One region of the Pedococcus sp. P1_H8 genome, then DNA from elsewhere that is predicted to be linked to it. Evidence: predicted binding sites of a transcription regulator. Region 1 holds the regulator's gene; each other region holds the start of a gene.
What was found. The regulator HrcA, encoded in region 1, represses chaperone genes, less so after heat shock. The targets are predictions, from matches to a motif close to TTNGCACTCGNNNNNNNCGAGTGCNAA.

Region 2: a site for HrcA is predicted at 1,736-1,762, ahead of groES (co-chaperone GroES). Genes of this name have one in related genera too.
Region 3: a site for HrcA is predicted at 1,225-1,251, ahead of groL (chaperonin GroEL). Genes of this name have one in related genera too.

The regions. Positions count from the first base shown of each region.
Region 1 is NZ_JBFUCP010000001.1:402,730-406,004, reverse strand. It holds gene AC1DYG_RS01960 (DUF3097 domain-containing protein) at 1-675, opposite strand, end outside; gene hrcA (heat-inducible transcriptional repressor HrcA) at 824-1,855, shown strand; gene dnaJ (molecular chaperone DnaJ) at 1,911-3,035, shown strand; gene AC1DYG_RS01945 (16S rRNA (uracil(1498)-N(3))-methyltransferase) at 3,051-3,275, shown strand, end outside.
Region 2 is NZ_JBFUCP010000007.1:44,140-47,414, forward strand. It holds gene AC1DYG_RS11310 (class I SAM-dependent methyltransferase) at 1-654, opposite strand, end outside; gene AC1DYG_RS11315 (GNAT family N-acetyltransferase) at 770-1,573, opposite strand; gene groES (co-chaperone GroES) at 1,951-2,244, shown strand; gene groL (chaperonin GroEL) at 2,348-3,275, shown strand, end outside.
Region 3 is NZ_JBFUCP010000008.1:250,776-254,050, reverse strand. It holds gene AC1DYG_RS13955 (endonuclease domain-containing protein) at 125-961, opposite strand; gene groL (chaperonin GroEL) at 1,370-2,995, shown strand; gene AC1DYG_RS13945 (alkaline phosphatase D family protein) at 3,150-3,275, shown strand, end outside.

The DNA.
Region 1 (3,275 bases):
CGACAGCCCCAGGCGCTCCGGGCGCACGCTCTGCCACACGTCGACGTACGGATGCCCCAGCACCCGCACGTGGGCGGCATACGGTCCCCGCGCAGCGGCCTGGACGACGCGGTGCTCCTTGGTGCCCGGCAGCAGGTGGTCGACGAGGACCCCCATCCGGCGGCCGGGGCCGGGCTGGAAGTCCGCGATCGCCGCGACCAGGTCGTCCACGCCCTCCAGCAGCTCCACGACGACTCCCTCGACCCGCAGGTCGGCGCCCCAGACCTTTTCGACCAGCTCGGCGTCGTGCCGGCCCTCGACGAAGATCCGCGAGCCGCTGGCCACCTTGGCGCGCGCGCCCTCGACGGTCCTCGAGCCGGAGGCCGTGCGGGAGGCCGCGGCGCGTGCGTCGGCCAGCTGGGCACGGGCCGCGGCAGTGGGCGGGGTCAGGATGACCGGAGCTCCGTCGAGCAGGAAACCCGGCCCTATGGGGAAGCCCTTGGTGCGGCCGCGACGGTCCTCGAGGTGCACGACGCGCATCCCGCCCGCCTTCTCGACGCGCACCACCGCACCACACCACCCGGTCTCGACGTCCTCGACGACCAGGCCGGTCTCGGCCTCCACCTCGCGGGATCGGCCCCGCGGGGGGACCTTCCAGTCACCGGACAGGACATCGGAGCCATAGCGGTCGGACACCGACGCAGGGTATGCCGCGGCGAGGCCTCGGCAGCGCGGGCGCGCCGCCCGTGCGGCCAGGACAGGGGAACACCGTAGACTTGGCACTCGCTGAGCCTGAGTGCCAGCCTGTCCGTAGCCGGGCCAGATCGGTCGAAGGAGGTGCCTGATGAGCGAGGAACGTCGACTCGCAGTGCTGCGCGCGATCGTGCAGGACTACGTCCAGACCTCTGAGCCGGTGGGTTCCAAGGCCCTGCTCGACCGGCACCAGCTGGGGGTCTCGGCCGCCACCGTCCGCAACGACATGGCGGCGCTCGAGGAGGAGGGCCTGATCGCGGCTCCCCACACCAGCGCCGGGCGCGTGCCGACGGATGCCGGCTACCGCCTGTTCGTCGACCGGTTGAGCTCGGTCAAGCCGATGACGGCGGCCGAGCGGGCCGCCATCGCCCAGTTCCTCGAGGGTGCCGTCGACCTCGACGACGTGGTGGACCGGACCGTTCGCCTGCTCGCCTCACTGACCCGGCAGGTCGCAGTCATGCAGTACCCGTCGCTGACCCGCTCGACCGTGCGGCACATCGAGTTCGTCGCGATGGGCCCGACCCGCCTGATGGTCGTGCTCATCGTCAACACCGGCCGCGTCGAGCAACGCGTCATCGAGACCAGCCACGACCTGTCCACCAAGGACGGCGAGGCGACCCTCGGGCTGGTCCGGGCCAAGGTCAACGCCCGCGCCGTCGGACAGCGGCTCGTTGACGCCGCCGCGTCGCTGGCCAGCCTCGCCGACGAGTTCGAGCCGGTCGACCGTGACCTGGTGCGCGCCGTCGTGCGGTCCCTCGACGACGCTCTCGTCGAGGAGCGTGAGGAGCGTGTCGTCCTCGCGGGCACCGCGAACCTCGCGCGCGTCGGCACCGACTTCCCGCTGAGCATCGGCCCGGTCCTGGAAGCCCTCGAACAGCACGTCGTGCTGCTCAAGCTGCTGGGCACCGCACGCGAGACCTCCGACACGGTCTCGGTGCGCATCGGCCACGAGAACCCGTTCGCCGGGCTCCAGTCGACCTCGGTCGTCTCGACCGAGTACGGCTCGGGATCCGAGCTCGTCGCCGGACTCGGCGTCCTCGGCCCCACCCGGATGGACTACCCCACGACGATGGCGTCGGTGCGGGCCGTGGCGACCTACGTCTCCCGAATCCTCGCGCAGTGACGCGCGTTCGACCACGTACCACCGACCGTCACCCCGGTGACACCAAGGACATTCGTTGAACGACTACTACCAGGACCTGGGTGTGTCCCGGGACGCCAGCCCCGACGACATCAAGCGCGCGTATCGCAAGAAGGCGCGGACGCTGCACCCCGACGTCAACCCCAGCCCCGAGGCGGAGGAGCAGTTTAAGAAGGTCTCGCAGGCCTATGACGTGCTCTCCGACGCGGACAAGCGGCGGTCCTACGACATGGGGTCCGACCCCTATGCCGGTGGCGCTGCGGGGTTCGGTCAGGGCTTCTCGTTCAGCGACATCATGGACGCCTTCTTCGGTGCCGGGGCTGGTCAGGCCCAGCGGGGTCCGCGGTCACGGCAGCGGCGGGGGCAGGACGCCCTGATCCGGCTCGACATCGACCTCGGTGACGCCGTGTTCGGTGCCGAGAAAGAGCTCGCCATCGAGACGGCCGTGGTGTGCTCCACCTGTCACGGTGACGGAGCGCAGCCGGGCACCGCGCGCCGCACCTGTGACGTGTGCGGCGGTCGCGGCGAGATCCAGCAGGTCCAGCGCTCGTTCCTCGGCCAGGTGATGACGACCCGTCCCTGTGTCACCTGCCAGGGCTACGGCGAGGTGCTCGTCAGCCCGTGCTTCGAGTGCTCCGGGGACGGCCGGGTCCGCACCCGCCGCACCCTCAAGATCAAGGTCCCTGCGGGAGTGGACACCGGCACGCGCATCCAGCTCGCCGGCGAGGGTGAGGTCGGCCAGGGCGGCGGGCCGGCCGGCGACCTCTACGTCGAGGTGGCAGTGCGGCCGCACCAGACCTTCCAGCGGCGTGGCGACGACCTGCACTGCACCGTCGAGCTGCCCATGACGGCCGCAGCGCTCGGTACCACCGTCAAGCTCGACACCTTCGACGGCAGCAACGAGCTCGAGATCAAGTCCGGCACGCAGCCCGGCGACGCGATGACGCTGCGCGGCTTGGGGGTCACGCACCTGCGCGGCACCGGCCGCGGTGACCTCATCATCCACGCCAACGTGCAGACCCCGACCCGCTTGGACGAGCAGCAGGAGGAGCTGCTTCGCCAGCTGGCCACGCTGCGCGGTGAGGAGCACCCGGCAGGGCGGCTGTCCCCGGCCCACCCCGGGCTGTTCGGCAAGCTCCGTGACGCGTTCAAGGCCAAGTAGCAAGGCCCCTCCGACGTGACCCTCCCGCTGTTCCTCGTCGAACCAGCCGTCCTCGTCGAGGCCGCTGCGGGCACCCGGCTGGTGCTCGACGGTCCCGAGGGCCGGCACGCCGCGACCGTCCGCCGGATCGCGGCGGGGGAGCAGGTGATGCTCGCCGATGGCGGCGGCCTGCGGGTCACCTGCACGGTGCTGGCGGCCGGCAAGGCCGAGCTCGACCTGACCGTCGTCGAGGTATGCCGC
Region 2 (3,275 bases), on a different contig from region 1:
AGGGCTGAGCTTGGCCCCGGTCGCCGGCAGCGCGCGGGCGACCTTCTGGACGCTGGTCCAGGAGGGCGAGATCTCGGCGAGGTTGAAGATCCTCCGGGTGCGGCCGCTCACGTCGGCCACGCCGGGCGTGCGCCTTGCCGGGTCGAGCCACGCCCCCACCCCGCGCGCGCCCTCACCAGAGGGCGCGGTGAACTCCTCCACCAGCCCTTGGTATGCCGTGGAGTCCGGCCAGTGCCGCAGGTTCACCGCCGCGATCCCCGCGGTGACCTCGTCGGCGTCGATGGCCCTGACCCGCAGGTCGAGCCCCGCCATCGCCATGGCGTCCGAACCGATGCCGCAGCCGAGGTCGTGCACCGTGTGGATGCCCGCGGCCCGGTAGCGCTGGGCGTGCTGGGCGGCCACCGCCAGCCGGGTCGCCTGTTCGAGCCCGTCGGAGGTGAGCACCATGCCGCGGGCGAACTCGCCAAACTTGTCGTGGGCCTTGGCACGGAGCCGGGCCTGGTTGAGGGCGGCCGCGACGAGGTCAGGGTCGAACCCGGCTGCCCGCAACCGGTGCTGCAGGGCCAGGGCGGCCGCCTCGTCGTAGGGCGGGAGGGACTGCAGCAGACCCCAGCCCTCGCCGGTGGTCAGCCGTCGCAGCAGGGCCAGATCCATGCCGGGCATTCTGTCGTACGCACAGTGCTGACCGTGCCACCCGCGGCGGCGCCAATCCATGCAAAAGGCGAGTTAGCGCCGCCCGTCCGCGGCGCTAACTCGCCTTTTGCATGAGTCAGCGCCGGCGCCATTCGTAGGGCGTGGTCGTGGAGACCTTGAGGAATCCGGAGCGCTCGAGGATCGGCCTGGAGAACTCGGTCGAGTCGCTGTTGATGTAGCGCTTGCCGTGGCGGATGGCCGAGCGTGCCCGGGCAGCGGTCAGGGCACGGTAGATCCCCCGCCCGCGGAACTCGGGTCGCGTCGCGCCGCCCCAGATGCCGGCGAACTCGGTGCCGGCGACGGGCTCGAGACGACCGGCGCTGACGATCTGGCCGTCGTGCTCGGCCACCCACATCTCCATGTCGTCGCGGGTCCGCAGCCGGTGCAGGATCTGGTCCGCATGGTCCCTGGCCTCGTCCTCGTCGTCGCCGAACACCTCGGCCTGCATGGCGCACATGGCCCGGATGTCGCCCTCCTCGGTCACCCGTCGGATGGCGACGCCTGCCGGCAGCTCGACGTCGACGGCGAGCAGCCGGGCCTCGCCGATCATGATCGACTCCGGCTCGTCGGGGGTGAAACCGTGAGCGACGAGAGCCTCGTGGAGGCCGGGGGCGCGGTCGTGGCCTCGTGACTTCCACTCGACCGCGGTGATCTCGGGCATCGCCTCGTAGTGCGCGAGGGCCTGCTCCACGAGCTGGGCGACCGAGTCCCCGGTGGCCGGTCCGGCGTCGGTGTCGAGGGTGCGGTAGGTGATGAAGCCATGCCCGCCCATGAACGTCGCGAGCACGAGCGGACCGAGCCGGGCGGTGGCCAACGACGAGGGCACCTCCCTCTCCTCGCGCAGCTGCTCGTCGTACGCTCGAAGGAGCGCGGCGCAGATGTCGCGGGAGGTTTCGGGGGAGACTTCGGGGGAGGTTTCGGCGGAGGTCTCGGGGGCGTCGGTCACCTGCCTGACCCTGCCGCCCGCAGCACCCGCCCGGCAACTGGTTTGTCGGTCTCCCACCCCTCCCTCGTCCGCTGGTGGCGAACGCGCCGACAAACTCTGGCACTCGAGTTGACCGAGTGCTAACCGCGAGCCTAGATTTGCGTTGGCACTCCGGTTCGCCGAGTGCTAACGCAGCCAGTCGGTCGATCCCCGCGACGGCGACCGCCAGGCCGTGACTGCTCCACCAAAAGCACAGTTGCACCCAGCACCACAGCACGACCTGCACCATCCACCTGTCCATCTTCGACATTCCCGAAGGGGAGGTCATCATCGTGTCGGTTTCCATCAAGCCGCTCGAAGACCGCATCGTCGTCAAGTCCGTCGAGGCCGAGCAGACCACCGCGTCTGGCCTCGTCATCCCGGACACCGCGAAGGAGAAGCCCCAGGAGGGCGAGGTCCTCGCGATCGGTCCCGGCCGGATCGACGACAACGGCAACCGCGTCCCGCTCGACGTCACCGTCGGCGACCGGGTCATCTACAGCAAGTACGGCGGCACCGAGATCAAGCACGGCGGCGAGGAGTACCTCATCCTCTCCGCCCGCGACATCCTCGCCATCGTCGGCTGAGCATCCGCACCGCGTGAGTGACGTGCCCTGTATGCCGGCCTGCCGGCATACAGGGCACGTTGCCTTCAATCCCCCTGAATCCGATTGCTAGAGAAGGACTTTCATGGCTAAGACGCTGGAGTTCAACGACTCCGCCCGCAAGTCGCTGGAGCGCGGCGTTGACGCGCTCGCGAACGCGGTCAAGGTGACGCTCGGCCCGAAGGGCCGCAACGTCGTCATCGACAAGAAGTGGGGCGCCCCGACGATCACCAACGACGGCGTGACCATCGCCCGTGAGATCGAGCTCGAGGACCCCTACGAGAACCTCGGTGCCCAGCTCGCGAAGGAGGTCGCCACCAAGACGAACGACATCGCGGGTGACGGCACCACGACGGCCACCGTGCTCGCCCAGGCCATGGTCAAGGAGGGCCTGCGCAACGTTGCCGCAGGTGCCGCCCCGGCCAGCCTGAAGCGCGGCATCGACGCGGCGGTCCAGGCCGTCAGCGCCAAGCTGCTCGAGACCGCTCGCGAGATCGAGGGCAAGGAAGAGATCGCCCAGGTCGCCGCGCTGTCCGCCCAGGACGAGACGATCGGGTCGACCATCGCCGAGGCCTTCGACAAGGTCGGCAAGGACGGTGTCATCACCGTCGAGGAGTCGTCGACGGCGACCACCGAGCTCGAGTTCACCGAGGGCATGCAGTTCGACAAGGGCTACATCTCGCCCTACTTCGTCTCCGACGCAGAGCGCATGGAGGCCGTGGTCGAGGACGCCTACATCCTCATCAACCAGGGCAAGATCTCGGCGATCGCCGACGTCCTGCCGGTGCTGGAGAAGGTCGTCAAGACCGGCAAGCCGCTGCTGATCATCGCCGAGGACATCGACGGCGAAGCGCTGTCGACCCTGGTGGTCAACAAGATCCGCGGCACGTTCAACGTGGTTGCGGTCAAGGCGCCGGGCTTCGGCGACCGTCGCAAGGCGATGCTGCAGGACATGGCGACCCTCACCGGTGGCCAGGTCATCTCCGAGGAGGTCGGCCTCAAGCTCGACCAGG
Region 3 (3,275 bases), on a different contig from region 1:
AGCCCGATGTCGCCCGAGATCCCAGCTCTCGGGCCAGCTCCGGGGAAACCCCTCGCCCGAGATCCCAGCTCTCGGGCCAGCTCCTGGTCCTGAGGCCCGAGAGCTGGGATCTCGGAGACACGGGTCACCCCACGAGGTCGTGAAGAATGCGCATGAGCTCGCCGCGGCGGTGCGGGTCGGAGAGGTCTGCTGCGGTGATCCGGATGACCTTCCAGCCCATGCCCTCGAGGAGGCGCACCCGCTGGACGTCGTTCTGCCACTGTCGGCGGTCAGTCCGGTGTTGGTCGCCCTCGTACTCGACGATGACGCGAGCCTCCCGCCACAGGAAGTCCACCCGTGCGAGGAACTGGCCGTCCTCGGCATACACAGTGGCGTTCAGCTCTGGCTCAGGCAGGCCCGCCCGGCCGAAGGCGAGCCGGGCTCTCGTCTCCATCGGCGATCCGCTGCCGCTCCGGATGAGCGCGGCGGCGGCACGCGCCTTGCGTTGCCCCCTGGCTCTCGTGCCCTCCCCAGCGCGGACGAAGGCGGCCAGCAGGTCGGGATCACGCGTCGCGAATGCGTCTCCGGCGATGACGAGGTCCTCGACGGAGAGGCCGGGCAGCGGTGCGAGGTCGGCCCAGGTGGGGACCGGCGATGTGACCCTCAGCCCTCGGAGGACCTCCAGCGCGCGTCGCTCCAGGCCTCGATGGCCACGGACACCCGTCCGTCGCAGTGGCGTGCCCGGGGTGAGGACGTCGACCGGCTCCGTCAGGGCCCACGGGGTCGGCAGCGGGAGGCGCCAGAGCCGGGCGGCAGTCAGGTGGGAGAAGGCCGACCCGTTCGGGAGGATCAGCGACAGGTCGCGGACCCGGTCCTCGATGCTGCCCGCGGGTCGGCTGCTGCGCAGACCCCAGGACGGTCGCGCCAGGTCGCGCGCGTCGAGTCGGGACTGTGTGACCTGCTCCTGGCGTGCTTCGGCCACGGTGAACGCCCGATCGCGGAGCGCCGGGCAGTGGAGTCAACGGTCGAGGCACCCCGTGAGAGTGGCAAATCCGCGGCCCGCGACTCCGAGTTCTCCACAGGCGGCCGCGCGCGTCCGCCGAGATCCCAGCTCTCGCCCTACGGCAGGGTCCTGAAGCCCGAGAGCTGGGATCTCGGGGCAGTCCGGGAGCGGCGGCCTTAGCGGCCTAACGCCGCGAGCACCGACCCGTTTGCACTCTCCCCCTGAGAGTGCCAATAATGGCGTTAGCACTCTCACCATGAGAGTGACAATCCAGGCCAGTCAGGGCGAGGTCCGGGGACCGCGGCGACGTGAGCCGCGCAAGCCGGTCCGTCCGTCGCGGGCGCCCGCTGGCCATCGTTTACGTTTCGCGTGGGAGGAACCACCCGAATGGCCAAGATCATCGCTTTCGATGAAGAGGCTCGCCGCGGTCTCGAGCGGGGAATGAACATTCTCGCCGATGCCGTCCGCGTGACCCTCGGTCCGAAGGGCCGCAACGTCGTCCTCGAGAAGAAGTGGGGAGCCCCCACGATCACCAACGATGGTGTGTCCATCGCCAAGGAGATCGAGCTGGACGACCCGTACGAGAAGATCGGCGCAGAGCTGGTCAAGGAAGTTGCCAAGAAGACGGATGACGTCGCTGGCGACGGCACGACCACGGCCACCGTTCTCGCCCAGGCCCTCGTCAAGGAGGGTCTGCGCAACGTCGCCGCAGGCGCCAACCCGATGGCCCTCAAGCGTGGCATCGAGAAGGCCGTCGAGGCCGTCTCCGCCCAGCTGCTCGAGATGGCCAAGGACGTCGAGACCAAGGAGCAGATTGCTTCGACGGCCTCGATCTCTGCTGCTGACCCCCTGATCGGCGAGATGATCGCCGAGGCCATGGACAAGGTCGGCAAGGAAGGCGTCATCACCGTCGAGGAGTCCAACACCTTCGGCCTCGAGCTCGAGCTCACCGAGGGCATGCGCTTCGACAAGGGCTACATCAGCCACTACTTCGTCACCGACACCGAGCGCATGGAAGCGGTTCTCGAGGACGCCTACGTCCTCGTGGTCAACTCCAAGATCTCCGGCATCAAGGACCTGCTGCCCCTCCTCGAGAAGGTCATGCAGTCCGGCAAGCCGCTGCTCATCATCTCGGAGGACGTGGACGGCGAGGCCCTGTCGACCCTGGTGGTCAACAAGATCCGCGGCACCTTCAAGTCGGTTGCCGTCAAGGCTCCCGGCTTCGGTGACCGTCGCAAGGCCATGCTGGCCGACATCGCCATCCTCACCGGTGGCCAGGTCATCTCCGAGGAGGTCGGCCTCAAGCTCGATACCGCGGAGCTCGACATGCTCGGCCGCGCTCGCAAGGTCGTCGTCACCAAGGACGAGACGACCATCGTCGAGGGTGCTGGCGACGCCGACCAGATCCAGGGTCGCGTCAACCAGATCCGCGCCGAGATCGACAAGTCCGACAGCGACTACGACCGCGAGAAGCTGCAGGAGCGCCTGGCCAAGCTGGCCGGCGGTGTCGCAGTCATCAAGGCCGGTGCCGCGACCGAGGTCGAGCTCAAGGAGCGCAAGCACCGCATCGAGGATGCAGTGCGCAACGCCAAGGCTGCCATCGAGGAGGGGATCGTCGCCGGTGGTGGCGTGGCCCTGCTCCAGGCGACCAAGGCCGCGTTCGAGAAGCTCGAGCTCGAGGGTGACGAGGCCACCGGTGCGAACATCGTTCGCGTCGCAGCCTCCGCTCCGCTCAAGCAGATCGCGATCAACGCCGGCCTCGAGGGTGGCGTCGTGGCAGAGAAGGTCAGCACGCTCGATGCAGGGTGGGGCCTCAACGCCGCCACCGGCGAGTACGTCGACCTCATCGCCGCGGGCATCATCGACCCGGCGAAGGTGACGCGTTCCGCGCTGCAGAACGCCGCGTCGATCGCCGCGCTGTTCCTCACCACCGAGGCCGTCATCGCCGACAAGCCCGAAAAGGCTCAGGCGATGGCCCCCGGTGGCGACGAGATGGGTGGCATGGGCTTCTGAGTCCATTGGAGCTGCTCCGACCAAGCTGACGCACTCCTTCGTCGCGCGTCAGCCGGGTCGGTCGTCACAGATCCGCCAAGGGCGGCTCACCTTCGGGTGGGCCGCCCTTCGGCTTTGTGCCCCACTGGACAGGTATGCCGTGTAGAACGGTCTCGTGCCGACTCACCTCCCCGCGGGGCCCCTGACGCTGGGGCCGCTGCTCCGCTACATCGGTGAGACATCGGCGACGGTCTGGGTCCAGACGCGAGACTCCGCCGTGGTGCGGGTGCGGGCTTTCGAC